3 regions of the Streptomyces sp. NPDC059787 genome follow, and region 1 is predicted to be linked to each of the others. Evidence: riboswitches for the same ligand, from Rfam matches in the RefSeq annotation. Region 1 holds a riboswitch; each other region holds the start of a gene.
What was found. Region 1 has a riboswitch for cyclic di-AMP ahead of ACFV5H_RS17910 (transglycosylase family protein). Riboswitches for the same ligand answer to the same signal wherever they lie in the genome.
Positions count from the first base shown of each region.

Region 2: linked by a shared signal. The riboswitch ahead of ACFV5H_RS10090 (M23 family metallopeptidase) and the one ahead of ACFV5H_RS17910 (transglycosylase family protein) in region 1 are both predicted to bind cyclic di-AMP.
Region 3: linked by a shared signal. The riboswitch ahead of ACFV5H_RS00855 (transglycosylase SLT domain-containing protein) and the one ahead of ACFV5H_RS17910 (transglycosylase family protein) in region 1 are both predicted to bind cyclic di-AMP.

Region 1 is NZ_JBHWHX010000016.1:126,971-133,694, forward strand. Features, by position in the region: gene ACFV5H_RS17885 (protein kinase) at 1-246, shown strand, start outside; gene ACFV5H_RS17890 (SurA N-terminal domain-containing protein) at 405-1,052, shown strand; gene ACFV5H_RS17895 (nucleoside triphosphate pyrophosphohydrolase) at 1,123-2,118, shown strand; gene ACFV5H_RS17900 (cytochrome P450) at 2,398-3,660, shown strand; gene ACFV5H_RS17905 (transglycosylase family protein) at 3,864-4,895, shown strand; cyclic di-AMP (ydaO/yuaA leader) riboswitch at 5,101-5,269, shown strand; gene ACFV5H_RS17910 (transglycosylase family protein) at 5,273-5,995, shown strand; gene eno (phosphopyruvate hydratase) at 6,229-6,724, shown strand, end outside.
Region 2 is NZ_JBHWHX010000008.1:99,185-105,908, reverse strand. Features, by position in the region: gene ACFV5H_RS10100 (M16 family metallopeptidase) at 1-828, shown strand, start outside; gene ACFV5H_RS10095 (M16 family metallopeptidase) at 825-2,213, shown strand; cyclic di-AMP (ydaO/yuaA leader) riboswitch at 2,416-2,580, shown strand; gene ACFV5H_RS10090 (M23 family metallopeptidase) at 2,593-3,366, shown strand; gene ACFV5H_RS10085 (GntR family transcriptional regulator) at 3,555-4,250, shown strand; gene ACFV5H_RS10080 (HPr family phosphocarrier protein) at 4,386-4,667, opposite strand; gene ACFV5H_RS10075 (GNAT family N-acetyltransferase) at 4,867-6,724, shown strand, end outside.
Region 3 is NZ_JBHWHX010000001.1:175,823-182,546, forward strand. Features, by position in the region: gene ACFV5H_RS00850 (HAD family hydrolase) at 117-989, shown strand; gene ACFV5H_RS00855 (transglycosylase SLT domain-containing protein) at 953-1,447, opposite strand; cyclic di-AMP (ydaO/yuaA leader) riboswitch at 1,453-1,620, opposite strand; gene ACFV5H_RS00860 (polyprenyl synthetase family protein) at 2,184-3,194, shown strand; gene ACFV5H_RS00865 (outer membrane lipoprotein carrier protein LolA) at 3,435-4,655, shown strand; gene ACFV5H_RS00870 (ABC transporter ATP-binding protein) at 4,704-5,678, shown strand; gene ACFV5H_RS00875 (ABC transporter permease) at 5,665-6,537, shown strand; gene ACFV5H_RS00880 (hypothetical protein) at 6,585-6,724, shown strand, end outside.

The DNA of each region.
Region 1 (6,724 bases):
CTCGCCGAGTACCGGGCGCTGCTGGCGTACTACGAGAACCAGTACGTGGCCGCCGGCGACCCGCAGCTCGCCCACGACGTGCGCCGCCGCATCGGCCATCTGCTGCTAGCCCTGGGCGACCGGGCCGCCGCGCACGACACGCTGGTGCGGCTGCTGCACGACGTGGAACGCGTGCAGGGACCGGGGCACCCGCTGGCCGCCGACATCCGGCGGACCCTGCAGTGGCTGGGACAGGTGCGCGGATAGCGGGACAGCGGGCCGCTGCGCCGTACGGGGCGGACGCCGGTGCCGGAAGTCCTTGTGAATCGTTGGTCGAATGGGTTGGCCAGAGCTTGGCCGATGCCTACCATCGATCACCGCAAGACTTTGTGCACCGCCGCACAAGCTCTCCTCAGGAGGTCTCCTTGCACCGCCGCCGTCGCACCGCGCTCCTCCTCACCGCCGCGATCGCCGCAGCGGCGCCCCTGCTCACCGCCTGCGGGAACGACGCGCACCCCGGTGCGGCAGCCGTCGTCGGCGGCGAGCGGATCACCGTGTCGCAGCTGGAGAACCGGGTCGACGAGGTCCGCGCGGCCCAGCGGGCGGCCGTACCGGACGACGCCCAGTACCAGCAGGCCATCGCCCGCACCGGCAGCCTCACCCGCGACACCCTGCACGGCATGGTCCTGGACCGGGTGCTGGAGCGCGCCGCACAGGACGCCGGCGTGACGGTCACGGACCGCGAGGTCCAGCGGATGCGGTCCGGTCTGGAGCAGCAGGCCGGCGGCGCCGAGGCGCTGGAGGCGGCCTGGCTGCAGCAGTACGGCATCCCGCCGCAGCGCCTCGACGCCAACCTCCGCCTCCAGATCCAGGCCCAGAAGCTCGCCCAGCAGCTCGGCACCGACACCGGCCGGCCCGAGTTCTGGCAGGCGCTGTCCGAGGCGGGCAAGAAGCTCGACATCGACCTCAACCCGCGCTACGGCGACTGGGACGTCGAGAAGAGCAGCCGGGTCGACGCCAGGGCGCCGTGGGTGCGGGACGTCACGGCGACCGGGATGCCGCAGACGCTCTGACCCGCCGCCTGTGGACAACCGGCCTGTGGACAACTCGGGGGCTGTCGGCGGGGTGGGCTAGTTTCGCAGTGTGAACGCAATCAGCCCCGCACCGGACTCCGGGTCCGCCCCCGGCCGAGTCGTCCTGCTCACCACCAGCCACCGTGTCGCGCCCGGCCTGCTGTCCTGGCCGGCCTGGCAGGCCCTGCACGCGGCCGACAGGGTGCTGTGCGCGGACGGCGCCCACCCGCAGCTGCCGTATCTGCGGGAGGCGGGGACACCGGTCGAGGAGGCGGCACCGACCGCCGAGGAGATCGTCGACGCCTGTGCGGGCGGGCGGACGGTGGTGGTCGTGGCGACGGGGGAGGGTGAGCCGACGCTGACCGACGGGCTGGCGCGGCTGGCCGGGACCGGCAGGGTGCGGATGCCCGAGCTGGAGCTGCTGCCCGCCTCCTACGACCTGCCGGGCGCCCGGCTGCTCGACCTCGTGCAGGTCATGGACCGCATCCGCGCGGAGTGCCCGTGGTCGTCGCGGCAGACCCACAAGGGCCTGGCGAAGTACGGCATCGAGGAGGCGTACGAGCTCGTCGAGGCCATCGAGGAGGGCGACCGGGACGAGTTGCGCGAGGAGCTGGGGGATGTGCTGCTCCAGGTCGTCTTCCACGCGCGGATAGCGGAGGAGGACCCGGACGCCCCCTTCTCGGTCGACGACGTGGCCGGCGGGATCGTCGCCAAGCTCATCCACCGTCACCCGCACGTCTTCGGTGACGAGACGGCCGAGACCCCCGAGGACGTCAAGGAACACTGGCTGCGCACGAAGGCGATCGAGAAGCGGCGCGAGTCCGTGACCGACGGCGTCCCCCTCGGCCAGCCCGCCCTCGCCCTCACCGCGAAGCTGGCGTCCCGCGTCCGCACCGCCGGTCTCCCCGTCCCCCTTCCCGCGGGCGAGGGCATCGGCTATGAACTGCTCACTCTGGCGGTTCGGGCGGAGGCGGAGGGGGTGGATCCGGAGGCGGCGCTGCGGGCGGCCGCGAGGGTGTATCGCGACGCGATACGGGTTGCGGAGGGTGGTCGGGGCGAGGGTTGAGCGTGGGGTGCGGGCAGGAGTTCTTCGCCCCCGCCGCCCCTTCCCTCCCTCACTCCCGGCTTCGCTCGAGCGGGAGGGCTCCCAGCGTCCCCGGGGGCGCTGTCCCCGGACCCCTTCGCGCCCACGCGGCGGAGCCGTATGTCGACACAGCCCCGCGCCCCCCCAAAGGGGCGCGGGGAACCGCGTGAACAACCCCGACGCACCCGCGCCCACCGGACGACCCCAGCCACCCGAGCTCCGCCGCGCCGCCCTTCCCGCGCCGCCCGTTAGGGTCGCCGCATGCATGACCAGCCCATCACTCCCGAACTCTTCAGCTGGGAGTTCGCCGCCGATCCCTACCCCGCCTACGCCTGGCTGCGTGAGCACGAGCCCGTGCGCAGGACCCGGTTGCCCAGCGGGGTGGAGGCCTGGCTGGTCACGCGGTACGCCGATGCCAAGCAGACCCTCGCCGACAACCGGCTGTCCAAGAACCCCGCGCACCACGACGAGCCCTCGCACGCCAAGGGCAAGACCGGTATCCCCGGGGAGCGCCAGGCGGAGCTGATGACGCACCTGCTGAACATCGACCCGCCGGACCACACCCGGCTGCGCCGGCTGGTCAGCAAGGCGTTCACCCCGCGCCGGGTCGCCGAGTTCGCGCCCCGGGTGCAGGAGCTCACCGACGGGCTCATCGACCGGTTCGCGGACAGCGGCTCCGCCGACCTCATCCACGAGTTCGCCTTCCCCCTCCCCATCTACGCCATCTGCGACCTGCTCGGTGTCCCGCGCGAGGACCAGGACGACTTCCGGGACTGGGCGGGCATGATGATCCGTCACGGCGGAGGACCGCGCGGCGGGGTCGCCCGGTCCGTGAAGAAGATGCGCGGCTACCTCGCCGAGCTGATCCACCGCAAGCGCGAGGCGCTCCCCGCCGAACCCGCTCCCGGCGAGGACCTCATCTCCGGCCTCATCCGCGCCTCCGACCACGGTGAGCACCTCACCGAGAACGAGGCCGCCGCCATGGCGTTCATCCTGCTGTTCGCCGGTTTCGAGACCACCGTCAACCTCATCGGCAACGGCACCTACGCCCTGCTCACCCACCCCGGCCAGCGTGAGCGCCTGCAGGGGGCCCTCGCCGCCGGGGAGCGCGGGCTGCTGGAGACCGGTGTCGAGGAGCTCCTGCGGTACGACGGTCCCGTGGAGCTCGCCACCTGGCGGTTCGCCACCGAGCCGGTCACCATCGGCGGGCAGCGCATCGCGGCCGGCGACCCCGTCCTCGTCGTGCTCGCCGCCGCGGACCGGGACCCGGAGCGGTTCGCCGACCCGGACGTGCTCGACCTCGGCCGGCGCGACAACCAGCATCTGGGGTACGGCCACGGCATCCACTACTGCCTGGGCGCCCCGCTGGCCCGCCTGGAGGGCCAGACCGCGCTCGCCACCCTGCTGACGCGTCTGCCGGACCTGCGGCTCGCGGCGGAACCGGCCGAACTCCGCTGGCGGGGCGGGCTCATCATGCGCGGCCTGCGTACGCTTCCGGTGGAGTTCACCCCTCCGCGGAAGTGACGGCCCGGGCCGCCGTCCGCTGTGCCCCCGAGTGGACCAGCGCAAACATGACACGCGCTCAACTCTGTGATCTTCACGTGATCTGCGCGGCATGAACTTGTGACAAGTGATCGTCTGCGGATACGTTCACCCATCAAGTGCGGTGCATCGGTTCGTTTTCCGTTCGCCGCGCCGGTCATTGCTGTCTTGCGAAAGGTCTCCGCATGCTCTCCGGGAACGGTCGGCACCGCCGCCCCCGCCAGGCTCCGGCTCTCCTCGTCGCGGCCGGGGTGACCGGCTCCGCCATCGCGATCCCGCTCCTCGGGGCCGGCAGCGCCAGCGCGGCCGACGGCGCGACCTGGGACCGGGTCGCCGAGTGCGAGTCCGGTGGCTCGTGGAGCCAGAACACCGGCAACGGCTACTACGGCGGCCTGCAGTTGACCCAGGACGACTGGGAGAACTACGGCGGACTGGACTACGCGACCAGCCCCGACCAGGCCAGCCGCGGCCAGCAGATAGCCGTGGCCGAGAGGATCCTCGCCGACCAGGGGGTCGGCGCGTGGCGCACCTGCGGACTGACGGCGGGCCTGAACCAGGACTCGACGTCGGCCGACATCGACACGGGCGTGGCGGAGGGCTCGACCTCGGACGCGTCCGGCTCCTCCAAGTCGTCCGACTCTTCGGACTCGTCCGGATCGTCGGACTCCGGCGATTCATCCGCTTCGTCCTCCTCGTCGGCCACGTCCGACCCGTCGTCCGGCGCGGAAGGGTCGGAGGGCGGCGAGGGTGCGGCCGGTGAATCGGCCAAGTCCGGCAAGTCGAGCGACTCGGACACGGATTCGGACACCGGCTCCGGCGACGGATCCGGCACCTCCTCCTCCGCCTCGGCCACCCCCAAGAGTGACGAGTCGGACAAGTCCGGGCAGACCACCGGTTCTTCCGAAGTCACCGACACCGAAGGCACCGGTACCGGCCGCCACCGCGGTGTCACCGCCGAGGAGGGCGGGACGGAGGACCGTACGTCGGAATCGTCCGGCCGGCATGCCTCGCGCGGCACCGACGCCTCGCGCGACGCCGCCGACGGCTCGTACACCGTGCGCACCGGCGACAGCCTCTCGTCCATCGCCGACTCCCTTGAACTGGGCGGCGGATGGCGTTCGCTCTACGCCGAGAACGAGCAGGTCGTCGGCGCCGACCCGGACCTCATCCTGCCGGGTCAGGAGCTCGAGGTCGGGGTCGAACCGGACGAGAAGTGACGCCCGAAAGGGCCCGGACGCGGCGGCAGTTGGCGTCATGATTCGCGGCGAATGTCCGTTTTAAAGACTGTGAGAGATAGGTCTCAGAGGCCCTGATCGTCTTTGAAATTCCGCGGATCGCGTGTCTACGGTCGTGACCGCTCGCCACCGCGGGCCCCGGCTGCCGCCACGCCGAATCCTGCCAGTGGCAGCACGGGAACAGTCGTCGCGTCATGCGCCGTAGGCAGGAGCGGGGGACCCAAGGTAAGCGCCCCTTCCGGTGGTTGACACCGGACAGGGCTTGGGGTGAAGCCGCGTCCCGTGAGGGACGTGGCCGGGCAACTCAACCGGCCCGAACCCGACAGCTCACCTCGCAGGCGTCGGTGAGGGGATCCACCATGCTGTTTTCCGGCAAGGGCAAGCACCGTCGTCCGTCCAAGGCCACCCGCGCGATCGCCGTCGCCGGTGTCACCTCCGCCGCCGTCGCCGTCCCGCTGATGGCGGCCGGCAGCGCCTCCGCCGCCACCGCCTCCGAGTGGGACACCGTCGCCCAGTGCGAGTCCGGCGGCAACTGGTCCATCAACACCGGCAACGGTTACTACGGCGGCCTGCAGTTCTCCGCCTCCACCTGGGCCGCGTACGGCGGCACGCAGTACGCCTCCACCGCCGACCGGGCCAGCAAGGCGCAGCAGATCGAGATCGCCGAGAAGGTCCTCGCGGGCCAGGGCAAGGGCGCCTGGCCGGTCTGCGGCACGGGCCTGTCCAACGCCGCCTACGCCGGTTCCTCCTCGAACGACTCCGGCTCCTCGCAGAGCACCGGTTCCACCGGGACCCGTGAGACCGAGCAGAAGGCCTCCCGCTCCACCGAGCGCCCGGCCGCCGAGCAGAAGACCGAGAAGCGGGTCGAGCGGAAGGCCGAGGAGAAGACCGTCACCACCCCGACCGGCAAGAAGGTCGAGAAGGGCGACGGCGAGTACAAGGTCGTCAAGGGCGACACCCTCAGCTCCATCGCCGCCGAGCGCGACGTCGAGGGCGGCTGGGCCGAGCTGTTCGAGCTGAACGACGACATCGTCGACGACGCCGACCTCATCTACCCGGGCCAGCAGCTGCACCTCAAGTAAGCGGCTGCCCCCTGCTCCCCGCCCCGGTGCGTCTTCCCCCGTACGCGCCGGGGCGGGGTTTTTTACGGCCGGGTTTCCGGAAACGGCTTTGTTCCGTTCGGAAACAATTTACTCTCGGTTCTGTCCACGGGACGGGCGGCCGGATGGCCGATCGCCCGGAGCCGGTTAGGCTCGGTCTCGCAAGACCCTCCGGGGTCCTGCCCACCCGCGTCACATCCAAGAAGGAGATGCTCGTGCCGTCCATCGACGTCGTCGTAGCCCGGGAAATCCTGGACTCCCGAGGCAACCCCACGGTCGAGGTCGAGGTCGGCCTCGACGACGGCAGCACGGGTCGTGCCGCCGTCCCGTCCGGCGCCTCCACCGGCGCCTTCGAGGCCATCGAACTCCGTGACGGCGATGCCAACCGTTACCTGGGCAAGGGTGTCGAGAAGGCCGTCCTGGCCGTCATCGAGCAGATCGGCCCGGAGCTCGTCGGCTACGACGCCACCGAGCAGCGCCTGATCGACCAGGCGATGTTCGACCTGGACGCCACCGACAACAAGGGCTCCCTCGGCGCCAACGCCATCCTCGGCGTCTCGCTCGCCGTCGCCCACGCCGCCTCCGAGGCCTCCGACCTCCCGCTCTTCCGCTACCTGGGCGGCCCCAACGCGCACCTGCTGCCGGTGCCGATGATGAACATCCTGAACGGCGGCTCGCACGCCGACTCCAACGTGGACATCCAGGAGTTCA
Region 2 (6,724 bases), on a different contig from region 1:
GCCACCCTGGAGGACGCCCGCCAGTTCTTCCGCACGTACTACGCGCCGAACAACGCCGTGCTCTCCGTGGTCGGCGACATCGACCCGGAGCGGACGCTCGCCTGGATCGAGAAGTACTTCGGCTCCATCCCGGGCCACGACGGCAAACCCGCCCCGCGCGACGGCTCGCTGCCCGACGTCATGGGCGGGCAGCTGCGCGAGATCGTCGAGGAGGAGGTCCCCGCGCGTGCGCTGATGGCCGCCTACCGCCTGCCCGAGGACGGCACGCGCGCGTGCGACGCCGTCGACCTGGCGCTCACCGTCCTCGGCGGCGGCGAGTCCTCGCGGCTCTACAACCGGCTGGTACGGCGCGACCGTACGGCCGTGGCCGCCGGCTTCGGCCTGCTGCGGCTGGCCGGGGCCCCCTCCCTGGGCTGGCTGGACGTGAAGACGTCCGGCGACGTGGAGGTGCCGGTCATCGAGACCGCCATCGACGAGGAGCTCGCCCGGTTCGCCGAGGAGGGCCCCACGGCGGAGGAGATGGAACGCGCGCAGGCCCAGCTGGAGCGCGAGTGGCTCGACCGGCTCGGCACGGTCGCCGGCCGCGCCGACGAACTGTGCCGGTACGCGGTCCTGTTCGGTGACCCGCAGCTCGCCCTGACCGCCGTACAGCGCGTCCTGGAGGTGACGGCGGAGGAGGTGCAGGAGGTCGCCAAGGCCCGCCTGCGCCCCGACAACCGCGCGGTGCTCGTCTACGAGCCCGTCGCCCCGGAAGCCGGAGACGCCGAGGACACCGAGGAAGCCGCCGCAGCCGCCGGCACCGACGAGAACGAGGAGGCGGCGAAGTGACCGAGCTCGCCACGATGGACTTCCACCCGCAGCCGCAGGCGGGCGACGCCAAGCCCTGGGCCTTCCCGGCCCCCGAGCGCGGCACGCTCGACAACGGCCTGACCGTGCTGCGCTGCCACCGCCCCGGTCAGCAGGTCGTCGCCGTCGAGGTGCTCCTCGACGCGCCCCTGGAGGCCGAGCCGGCCGGTCTCGACGGTGTCGCCACGATCATGGCGCGGGCCTTCTCCGAGGGCACCGACAAGCACTCCGCCGAGGAGTTCGCCGCCGAGCTGGAGCGCTGCGGCGCCACCCTGGACGCGCACGCCGACCACCCCGGCGTCCGCCTCAGCCTGGAGGTCCCGGCCTCCCGGCTCACCAAGGGACTCGGACTGCTCGCCGACGCGCTCAGGGCGCCGGCGTTCGCCGACAGCGAGGTCGAGCGGCTGGTCCGCAACCGCCTCGACGAGATCCCGCACGAGCTGGCCAACCCCTCCCGCCGCGCCGCCAAGGAGCTCTCCAAGGAGCTGTTCCCGGCGAGTGCCCGTATGTCGCGTCCGCGCCAGGGCACCGAGGAGACGGTCACCGGCATCGACTCCGCGGCCGTCCGCGCCTTCTACGAGAAGCACGTCCGCCCCGCCACGGCGACCGCCGTGGTCGTCGGCGACCTCACCGGCATCGACCTGGACGCGCTGCTCGGCGACACCCTGGGCGCCTGGACCGGCTCCTCGGCGCAGCCGCGGCCCGTTCCGCCGGTGGCCGCCGACGACACCGGGCGCGTCGTGATCGTGGACCGCCCCGGCGCCGTCCAGACGCAGCTGCTGATCGGCCGTGTCGGCGCGGACCGGCACGACCGCGTGTGGCCCGCGCAGGTGCTCGGCACGTACTGCCTCGGCGGTACCCTCACCTCCCGCCTGGACCGCGTGCTGCGCGAGGAGAAGGGCTACACCTACGGCGTACGGGCGTTCGGCCAGGTCCTCAGGTCCGCCCCGGACGGCACCGGCGCGGCGATGCTGGCCATCAGCGGCTCCGTCGACACCCCGAACACCGGCCCCGCCCTCGAGGACCTGTGGACGGTGCTGCGCACGCTCGCCGCCGACGGGCTCACCGACGACGAACGCGATGTCGCGGTGCAGAACCTCGTGGGCGTGGCGCCGCTCAAGTACGAGACCGCCGCGGCCGTCGCGAGCACCCTGGCCGACCAGGTCGAGCAGCACCTGCCCGACCACTACCAGGCCGACCTGTACCGGCAGTTGGCCGCGACCGGCACCGTGGAGGCCACCGCGGCCGTCGTGAACGCCTTCCCGGTGGACCGCCTGGTGACCGTCCTCGTCGGTGACGCGGCGCAGATCAAGGCACCCGTCGAGGCCCTCGGCATCGGCGAAGTCACCGTCGTGACGGCCGAGTAGCGAGCGGCGAGGACGCACGCGCGCGTGGGGCCCTGGTGACACGAAAGTCATCAGGGCCCGCTTATGCCCGAATCGGGGCGGAAGTTGCCCGTCTGACCTGTGGGATGCGCTACAAAAACCGGGATTCGTTTGAGGATCGGGAGACGGCCCGCTTAGCGTCATCCGGGCTGTTCGTCGGGCAGTGCGCCGCATCCGCGGCACCGGACAGTCATCGCCGAGTCCCCCTACGGCGCGAGCCAGGGGAGCCGGGGACCCACCGCAGTCCCTGGGGTGAATCGGACGCCCGCGCGTGTCGCGAGGGGGCCCGTAGGAGACCTTCCTGCTCCGAACCCGTCAGCTAACCCGGTAGGCGAGAGGGAAGGAAAGGACCAGCCTGTACATGGCGTTCACCCGCGCCCCGGGCAAGCACCGTCGTCCCAGCCGGACGCAGCGCGGCACCGCCCGCGTGGCGGGCGTCGCGGCGCTCACCACCACCGGCGTCGTCGGCTCCCTCGCGGCCCCCGCACTCGCCGCCGAGCCCGCTGCCGCACAGACCGGCCTCACGCCCGTCGTCACCCTCGGCGACGCGATCGCCGACCGGATCGACGCCCAGGCGGCCGCCCAGCACGAGGCCGCCCGGGAGGCGGCCGAGGCCGCCGCGCGGAAGGCCGCCGAGGAGGCCGCGCGCGAGAAGGCCGCCAAGGCGGCCGAGGAGGCCCGCGCGGAGAAGGAGCGCGCCGCCCGGGAGGCCGAGCGCGAGCGCCTCAACACCTTCGTCTCCCCGATCCCCGGCTCGTACGTCTCGACCGGCTACCAGGCCGGCAGCTCGCTGTGGTCCTCCGGCAGCCACACCGGTGTCGACTTCCACGCCGCGAGCGGCACCTCCGTCCGGTCGGTCGGCGTCGGCACCGTCGTCGAGGCCGGCTGGGGCGGCTCGTACGGCAACCAGGTCGTCATCAAGATGCACGACGGCACGTACACCCAGTACGCCCACCTGTCGTCCATCGGCGTCTCGGTGGGCCAGCAGGTGGCCGCCGGACAGCAGATCGGCCTCTCCGGCGACACCGGCAACGTCACGGGCGCGCATCTGCACTTCGAGGCCCGCACGGGCGCCGATTACGGCTCCGACCTCGACCCCGTCGCCTACCTCCGCGCGCACGGTGTGAACCTCTGACCCGTCCGCTTCCCGATGCCCCGGCTCCCCGAGCCGGGGCATCGGTGTTTCCGGGAACCGCCGCAACGCTTGTCCAAAAAATATGCATGGATTCCGGCCCGCCGTCGTGAATTACCGCCGATTGCAATAGAGTCGCGGAACACACGTCAATCGTCGGCGTTTCACGGGGATTAATCCGGAGGTTCGTCATGCGCATTCCCGCGCACTCGGTGTGCACGGCGATCCGGGACGACATCGTCGCGGGTGTCCACGAGCGCGGCGGCCGGCTCACCGAGGAAGTGCTCGCCCGCCGTTACGGCGTCTCCCGCGTCCCCGTCCGGGAGGCGCTGCGCACGCTGGAGGCCGAGGGATTCGTGGTGACCCGGCGGCACGCGGGCGCGTGCGTCGCGGAACCCACCGAGCAGGAGGCCGCCGACCTGCTGGAGATGCGCATGCTCCTCGAGCCGCTCGGTGCCTCCCGCGCGGCCCAGCGCCGCACCGAGGCCCATCTGAAGGTGCTGCGCGGCCTGGTCCGGCTGGGGCAGGAACGCGCCCGCCAGGGCAACAGCGACGACCTGCGCTCCCTGAGCGGCTGGTTCCACGAGACGCTCGCCCAGGCCACCGGCAGCCCGGCACTTACCTCGACACTGACCCAGCTGCGGCACAAGATCGCCTGGATGTACGCCGCCGAGGGGCCGTCCGATCCCGTCGAGTACTGGGCGGAGCACGGCGCGATCGTGGACGCCGTGGCGCGCGGCGACGGCGACCGCGCGCGGTCGGTCACGGCGCTGCACACCGAGCGGGCGAGCGCCGGGCACCGCCTGCGTTTCGCCTCCGGAGCCGGCCGCGCGGACCGTGTGAGGAACTCGCAACATGCCGTAAACATGCCGAGCATTCGTCATTAACACGGGTGCCGTATACAAAGAGGGAGCATTTCTCGGGGACTATTTATGCTGCCCGTAAAAGGGGAAAGCTGCCCGTGCGAGGAAAAAGTGAAAGGCCCGCCCGGTGGTCCGGGCGGGCCTTTCGGTATTGCGTTCTCAGACGGTCTCGGGGAGTTCCTCGAGGCCCTCGGAGACCAGCTTCGCCAGACGCTCCAGGGCGGCGTCCGCGCCCTCGGCGTCGGAGGCGAGGACGATCTCCTCGCCGCCCTGGGCGCCCAGGCCCAGGACGGCCAGCATGGAGGCCGCGTTGACGGGGTCGCCCCCGGCCTTGGCGATCGTCACCGGGACGCCTGCGGCCGTGGCGGCTCGGACGAAGATGGAGGCGGGGCGGGCGTGGAGACCCTCGGCCCAGCCGACGTTGACGCGGCGCTCAGCCATGTGTTGCTGCCCTTCGCTGTTCAGGGTTGTCTAGACCAGTTTCCCACATCGTGAAGCATGCCCGGAGCGTGCCGGGAGCGTGCCCGAAGCGGCATCAGCTCCCGCTCCCGGTGACAGCCGGACCGCGGCCTCGGCCCGGCTGTCGTCCACCACAGACTGCCTCGCGCCGTTGTCGTACGCGAGCCGTACTCTGGGGCCCATGCAGACCTCGTCGGACCGGCACGAGTATCCCGCCCACTGGGAGGCCGACGTGGTGCTGCGCGACGGCGGCACCGCGCGCATCCGCCCCATCACCGTCGATGACGCCGAGCGCCTGGTCAGCTTCTACGAGCAGGTGTCGGACGAGTCGAAGTACTACCGCTTCTTCGCGCCCTACCCTCGCCTGTCCGCCAAGGACGTCCACCGCTTCACGCACCACGACTTCGTGGACCGGGTGGGACTCGCGGCCACCATCGGCGGCGAGTTCATCGCCACCGTACGCTACGACCGGATCGGCGCCGACGGCGCGCCCGCGTCGGCACCGGCCGACGAGGCCGAGGTCGCCTTCCTCGTCCAGGACGCCCATCAGGGCCGGGGCGTCGCCTCCGCCCTCCTCGAACACATCGGTGCCGTCGCGCGGGAGCGCGGCATCCGCCGGTTCGCGGCCGAGGTGCTGCCCGCCAACAACAAGATGATCAAGGTGTTCACCGACGCCGGGTACACCCAGAGGCGCAGCTTCGAGGACGGTGTCGTCCGCCTGGAGTTCGGCCTCGAACCCACCGACCGCTCCATGGCCGTGCAGTACGCGCGCGAACAGCGTGCCGAGGCACGCTCGGTGCAGCGGCTGCTCGCCCCCGGCTCGGTGGCGGTCGTCGGCGCCGGCCGCACCCCCGGCGGCGTGGGCCGCAGCGTCCTCGACAACCTCCGGGACACCGGGTTCACCGGCCGGCTGTACGCCGTGAACAAGTCCCTGGGGGAGGGGGAGAAGGAACTCGGCGGGGTGGCCGCGTTCCGCTCGGTGCGGGACATCGACGGGTCCGTCGACCTAGCGGTCGTCGCGGTGCCCGCCGAGCGGGTCCCCGAGATCGTCACCGAGTGCGGTGAGCACGGTGTGCAGGGGCTCGTCGTCGTCTCCGCCGGCTACGCCGAGTCGGGCCCCGACGGCCGCGAACGCCAGCGCGCCCTCGTACGGCAGGCGCGCTCGTACGGCATGCGGATCATCGGCCCGAACGCCTTCGGCGTCATCAACACCTCGCCCGACGTGCGACTGAACGCCTCGCTCGCCCCGGAGATGCCCCGACCCGGCCGGATCGGACTGTTCGCCCAGTCCGGCGCCATCGGCATCGCCCTGCTGTCCCGTCTGCACCGGCGCGGTGGCGGCGTCACCGGCGTCACCGGCGTGTCCACCTTCGTGTCGTCCGGCAACCGGGCCGACGTCTCCGGCAACGACGTCCTGCAGTACTGGTACGAGGACCCCGACACCGACGTCGCCCTGATGTACCTGGAGTCCATCGGCAACCCCCGCAAGTTCACCCGCCTCGCCCGGCGCACCGCGGCGGCGAAGCCGCTGGTCGTGGTCCAGGGCGCACGCCATGGAGCCGGGCCCCGGGGGCACGCCGTACGGGCGACCCGGCTGCCCCACGCGACGGTCTCCGCGCTGCTGCGGCAGGCCGGGGTGATCCGCGTGGACACCATCACCGAACTGGTCGACGCGGGCCTGCTGCTCGCCCGCCAGCCCCTGCCGGCCGGACCCCGGGTGGCGATCCTCGGCAACTCCGAGTCCCTGGGCCTGCTCACCTACGACGCCTGCCTCGCCGAGGGCCTGCGTCCGCACCGCCCGCTGGACCTCACCACCGCCGCCTCGGCGGCGGACTTCCACGCGGCGCTCTCCCGCGCGCTGGCCGACGACACGAGCGACGCGGTCGTCGTGACCGCGATCCCGGCGGTGGGGGAGGGCTCGGTCGGCGACGCGGCCCTGGCACAGGCCCTGCGTTCGGCCGCCGCCGCGACCCCGTCCAAACCCGTCCTGGTGGTCCACGTGGAACTGGGCGGCCTCGCGGAGGCGCTGTCGGCCGCGA
Region 3 (6,724 bases), on a different contig from region 1:
GACCTGAACCGGTCCTTACCCGGCGTCGAGAGAAGTCGAGAGAAGGGAACCGCACCGAAAGCGAGCGCAAACGGGCACGGTGAATCGGACCGTCGGGTTGTCCGTATTCTCTGATCATGGCCGCACCCACCGCGTACTCACTCATCGCCACCGACCTGGACGGGACGCTGCTGCGCGGCGACGACACCCTCTCCGACCGGTCCCTCGCCGCGCTCGCGCGGGCGGAGCGGGCCGGCGCGCGACACCTCGTGGTGACGGGGCGCCCGGCCCCCAGAGTGCGGCCGCTCCTGGACGACCTCGGCTGCACGGGGCTCGCGGTGTGCGGACAGGGCGCGCAGGTGTACGACGCCGGCGCGCACCGGCTGCTGTGGTCCGTCACGCTGGACCGGGAACTGGCGGAGACGGCGCTCGGCAAGATCGAGGCCGAGGTGGGGGAGGTGCACGCCGCGGTCGACCAGGACGGGGTCGACGGGCTGACGCTGATCGAGCCCGGCTATCTGATGCCGCACCCGACCCTGCCCGCGGTGCGGGTCGAGCGGCGGGCCGAGCTGTGGGACCGGCCGATCAGCAAGGTGCTGCTGCGCCACCCGGACCTGTCCGACGACGCGTTGGCGGCGGCGGCCCGGTCGGTGATCGGGTCACTGGCCACGGTCACCATGTCGGGGCCGGGCACCGTGGAGCTCCAGCCCTGCGGGGTGACCAAGGCGACCGGGCTGGCGCTGGCCGCCGAGCACCTGGGGCTGAGCCCGGCGCGGACGATCGCCTTCGGCGACATGCCGAACGACGTCCCCATGTTCGACTGGGCGGCCCACGGCGTCGCCATGGCCAACGCGCATCCCGAACTGAAGGCGGTGGCGGACGAGGTCACCACGTCGAACGAGGACGACGGCGTGGCCGTCGTCCTCGAGCGACTGTTCGGCGGGGCGATGACGCTCGCCCGTCAGCGGGTGGCTCAGTACGCGCCGAAGACGTTGTCGATGGAGCCGTAGCGGTCGGCCGCGTAGTTGCAGGCCGCCGTGATGTTCGCGATCGGGTCGTACGGGTCGAAGGCGGTGCCGGGCACGTGGTAGGCCGCGAAGGTCGGGTCGATGATCTGCAGCAGACCCTTCGACGGGGTGCCGGCGGCGGCGTTGGAGTCCCAGTTGTTGATGGCGTACGGGTTGCCGGAGGACTCGCGCATGATGTTGCGGTGGATGGCGTCGTAGCTGCCCGGGATGCCCTGCTGCGCCATGATGTCCAGCGACTCGCGGATCCAGCCGTCGAGGTTGTCCGGGTACGCCGTCACGGAGGCGGCGGTCGTCGGCGTCGTCGGCTCGGTGGTGGCCGCGGAGGCGCTGGTCGCGCCGAACAGCGGCAGGGCGACCATGGCGACGCCGGTGCCGGCGACGGCGAGGGAACGGGCGAGGCGGCGGTTGCCGAAGCGGCTGAGCTGACCGAAAGCAGGCATGTCTGGGTTCCTCTCCTACGCCTGCGAGGTGAGCTGTCGGGTTCGGGCGGGAGAGTGCCCGGCCGTGCCCCTGCGGGCATGGCTTCACCCCTAGCCGTCCCGGTGCGATGTCCGGTGCGGCGGCTTACCTGGGTCCCCCACTCCTGCCGTCTTGAGTTCGTCGTCGGGTGTGATGCGGGCGGCGGCAGGATTAGGCGTCCACCCGGCAGGCCCGGAACGTATGCGAGAGCACATGTCGGAAACAAGCGCGGGCATCACAGAAGGTGCCGTTTGATCTTGTGATGGGGGTTTTGGGGTGCTTGATCCTTTGCTACTGCCAAGGGTCAACTCGGCGTCGGGGGAAGGGGGAAGGGGGATGGCGGCGGTCGGTGGGGGTGCCGGATCGCGCGTGACCCACTTCACTGGGGATCACCTGTGAGCGCATTTTTCGCCAAGGGGAATTAGCTCTGTATTTACGGCAAATCGGACGTCGGGGCGGGCAGGATGGTCCGCGTGGCGAGGCGGGGCCCGGGAGGCGGGTCGAGGAGTGGATTGCTACGTCCGGGAAAGCCGAAGAATGTCCGTTGTTATCAGCCGATCAAAAGCACTCCGCTCCTGATCCCGTACCGCCCTGCCCGTAACGCCGGGCGCTGGCGGTGATCGGAACATGACCGGATACGCTGACTTGAGTGGTGGCAGCGACCTATCGACATTCCGTGTAACCGCCAGTGGGACACCAGCAGACAGGAGACCCCTCGTGACCGTCGTCGGGCCGTTCGGGCTGAGCGTGCGGGACCAGGCTCTGGAAGCCGATGTCCAGGCCGGAATGACGGCTGTCGAGGAAGGGCTGCTCGAAGCCACCAAGAGTGAGGTCCCCTTCATCACGGGAGCCGCCCAGCACCTGGTGCGGGCCGGCGGCAAGCGGTTCCGTCCGCTGCTCGTGATGCTCGCCGCCCAGTTCGGCGACCCCTACGCGCCCGGTGTCGTGCCCTCGGCCGTGGTCGTGGAGCTCACCCATCTGGCCACGCTGTACCACGACGACGTGATGGACGAGGCCGAGGTGCGGCGCGGCGTCGACAGCGCGAACGCCCGCTGGGGCAACTCCGTCGCGGTCCTCACCGGCGACTTCCTCTTCGCGCGGGCCTCGCACATCCTGGCCGACCTCGGTCCTGAGGCCGTGCGGGTGCAGGCCGAGGCGTTCGAGCGGCTGGTCACCGGGCAGATCCTGGAGACCGCGGGACCGCAGGACGGCCGCGACCCGGTCGACCACTACCTGGACGTGCTCGGCGGCAAGACCGGCTCGCTGGTCGCCGTCGCCTGCCGGTTCGGCGCGATGATGTCCGGCGCCGACGAGACGGTCGTGGACGTGCTGACCCAGTACGGCGAGCGGCTCGGCGTCGCCTTCCAGCTCGCCGACGACGTCCTGGACATCGCCTCCGACTCCCACGAGTCCGGCAAGACCCCCGGCACCGACCTGCGCGAGGGCATCGCCACCCTGCCCGTGCTGCGGCTGCGTGAACGGGCGGCCCGGCTGGGTCTCGCCGACGACATCGCCCTGTGCGAGCTGCTCGACTCCGACCTCACCGACGACGCCCGGCACGCCGAGGCGCTGCGGCTGCTGCGCGCCCACCCCGCGCTGGAGCAGGCCCGCCGGGACACCGTGCGCTACGCCGAGGAGGCGCGCGCGGCGCTCGCCCCGCTGCGGGAGTGCGAGGCGAGGACGGCACTCGTGCAACTGTGCGACGCGGTGGTGCACCGCGCGGGCTGAGCCGGCCCGAACTCCCCCGACCCCTACGGGGCGGGGGAGGAAACCGTCCTCCGTGTCATACCCCAGCAGTACGTGGAGTTGCGTCCGGGGTCTGACGAATCCGCCTGCCGGATTTGGTCAGATGGACCACGACGGACAACACCACTTCTCACCGATTCGGGTGAGAATGGCGGCTCGGGGTGAGACCGGTGCGAGGTCACGAGACGAAAAGCCGCCGCCGACCACGGAGGTAGGGCACACATGGCACCGTACGAATCCGACGACATGACGATCGCGCGGGAGGCCGACGAGCCGCGCGCGGGGCGGCGCAGGGCCGCGCGGTACGTCGTCCCGGTCACGGTGATGGGAGTGGCGGCCGCGACCATCGGGCTCGTCCCGGCCATCGCCAGCTCCGGCGACCCCGACCTGCCGGAGATCACCGCCGCACAGCTCATCGAGAAGATCGCGCAGTCGGACGTGGAGCAGCTGTCCGGCACCGTGAAGATCACCACGGACCTCGGTCTGCCGGACCTCGGCGGCCTGGAGAACAGCCTCGCGTCCGGCGCCACGGGGCAGGGCGAGGACGGCGGCTCCTCGGCCGACCCGTCCGCAAAGCTCACCGAACTGGCCTCCGGCACGCACACCCTGCGGATCGCGGCCGACGGCCCGGACCGGCAGAAGGTGTCGCTCCTGGAGAACGCCGCCGAGTACAGCCTGATCCACAACGGCAAGGACGTCTGGGGCTACGACAGCGGCTCCAACGAGGTCTACCACGGCACCGTCGACGCCTCCGGCGAGGACCGGGAGCAGCAGCCCCCGGCCACCCCGAAGGACTTCGCCGAGGAGGCGCTGAAGGCGGTCGACGACACCACGTCCGTGACCGTCGACGGCACCGCCCAGGTGGCCGGCCGGGACGCGTACAAGCTGGTCGTCAAGCCCAGGCAGTCCGGCTCCACGGTCGGCGCGATCAGCATCGCGGTCGACCACAGGACCGGTGTGCCGCTGAAGTTCACGCTCACCCCGTCGAGCGGCGGCGCGGCCGTCGTGGACGTCGGCTTCACCAAGGTGAGCTTCGACAAGCCGGCCGCCTCGACGTTCGACTTCACCCCGCCCAAGGGCGCGAAGGTGACCGAGGACGGCGAACTCGACCAGGGCCGGGAGCACTCCGGGAAGCCGGAGAACGCCCCGAAGTCCGAGGAGGACCTGGCCAAGGGTCTCGACGGGCTGAAGATGCTCGGCGAGGGCTGGAACACCGTCGCCACCTTCGACACCGGCGGCGAGGGCGGCCTGCCCGCCGGCGGGACCGGCGGTGACCTCGACGGCTTCCTCGGCTCGCTCGGCGACCAGGTCAAGGGCGAGTTCGGCACCGGCACGGTGTTCAGCACCCGCCTGGTGAACGCCCTGATCACCGAGGACGGCAAGGTCTACGTGGGCACCGTCACCAAGGACGCGCTCGTGAAGGCGGCCGACGCGGGGAAGTAAGGCCCCGGGACCTTACGACGTGACCATGTGACAGGGAACGAGGGAGCGATGGGCGAGGCGTCCGCCGGCGAGCCGGACGGGGTGCGCGCGGGTGAGGGAGTCATCACCACCCGCGCGCTCACCAAGCGCTACCGCGGCGGACAGCTCGCCGTCGACGGTCTGCACCTGACCGTCCCGGCGGGCAGCGTCTTCGGCTTCCTCGGCCCCAACGGCTCCGGCAAGACCACCACCATCCGCATGCTGATGGGCCTGATCGAGCCGACCTCCGGCACGGCGCACGTCCTGGGGCGCCCCATGCCGCGCTCCGCGCGCGCCGTGCTGCCCCACGTCGGCGCCCTCATCGAGGGCCCGGCCCTGTACGGCTTCCTCTCCGGCCGGGACAACCTCCTGCGCTACGACGCCGCCGACCCGACCGCCGACCCGCGCACCCGGCGTGCCCGCGTCGCCGCCGCCCTCGACCGGGTGGGCCTCACGGCCGCCGCCGGCAAGAAGGCGAAGGCGTACTCCCTCGGCATGAAACAGCGCCTCGGCCTCGCGGCCGCCCTGCTCCAGCCGCGCCGGCTGCTCGTCCTGGACGAGCCCACCAACGGCCTCGACCCGCAGGGCATGCGGGAGATCCGCACACTGGTGCGCGAACTGGCCTCGGACGGCACCACCGTCTTCCTCTCCTCCCACCTCCTCGACGAGATCGAGCAGGTGTGCACGCACGCCGCCGTGATGGCCCGGGGCCGGCTGATCACCCAGGGCCCGGTCGCCGACCTGGCCGCGGGCGCCCGCGGCCGGCTGGTGGTGACCACACCCGACCCGGCGGACGCCGCCCGGGTGCTCAAGGAGCAGGGGGCCGCCGATGTCGTCGTGGCCGGGGAGCAGGTGACCTGCGAGGTGCCCGAGCGCGACCTCGCCGAGGTGAACGCGGCGCTGGTGACGGCAGGCGTCCGGGTACGCGGCTTCGGGGTGGAACGGGCCTCGCTGGAGGACGCGTTCGTGGCGCTGACCGGGGAGGGCTTCGATGTCGCAGGCTGAAGCGGTGCGGAGGGTGAACCCGCTGTGGACCCTCGGACTGTTCCGCAGCGAGCTGCTCACCACCTTCCGGCGCTGGCGCACCCTCGCCCTGCTCGGGGTGCTGGCCGCCGTGCCGGTCCTGGTCGGCATCGCCGTACGGATCGAGACCGGTGACGGCTCGTCGGCCGGTGGCGGGGGCGGCGGGGGAGGACCGGCGTTCATCTCGCAGATCACCAACAACGGCCTGTTCCTGGTCTTCACCGCGCTCGCCGCCACGCTGCCGTTCTTCCTGCCCATGGCGATCGGGGTCGTCGCGGGCGACGCCGTCGCCGGCGAGGCGAACGCCGGCACCCTGCGCTACCTCCTGGTCGCCCCCGCCGGGCGGACCCGCCTGCTGCTCACCAAGTACGCGACGGTCATGGCCTTCTGCCTGGTCGCCACCCTCGTGGTCGCCGTCTCGGCGCTGGTCACCGGCGCGCTGCTGTTCCCGCTGGGCGACCTCACGACCATCTCGGGCACCCGGATCAGCTTCTCCGAGGGGCTGGCCAGAGCGCTGCTGATCGCCCTGGTCGTCGCCGTGTCACTGATCGGGGTGGCGGCGCTCGGCCTGTTCGTCTCGACGCTGACCAACAGCGGCATCGCGGCGATGGCGACCACGGTCGGGCTGCTGATCACGGTCCAGATCGTCGACCAGATCCCCCAGCTGCACGCCCTGCACCCCTACCTCTTCTCCCACTACTGGCTGTCCTTCGCCGACCTGATGCGCGAACCGGTCTACTGGGACGACCTGACGAGGAACCTCGGCCTCCAGGCCCTCTACGCGGCCGTGTTCGGCTCGGCGGCGTGGGCGCGGTTCACGGCGAAGGACATCACCGCGTAGGGAAATGCGCTGGCACGGACGGGCCGGGGCGTGTGACGGTTCGGTCCATGGGCAACTCACGGGCGTACCCCGTCCTGCGGACCACCGACGCGGCCGAGGCGTACCGGCAGGCCGGGCGGCTGTGCGCACTGCTGAAAAATGTCGAGGACAAGGTGTGGCTGTTCGTCGAACCGGCCACGGTCCGTGA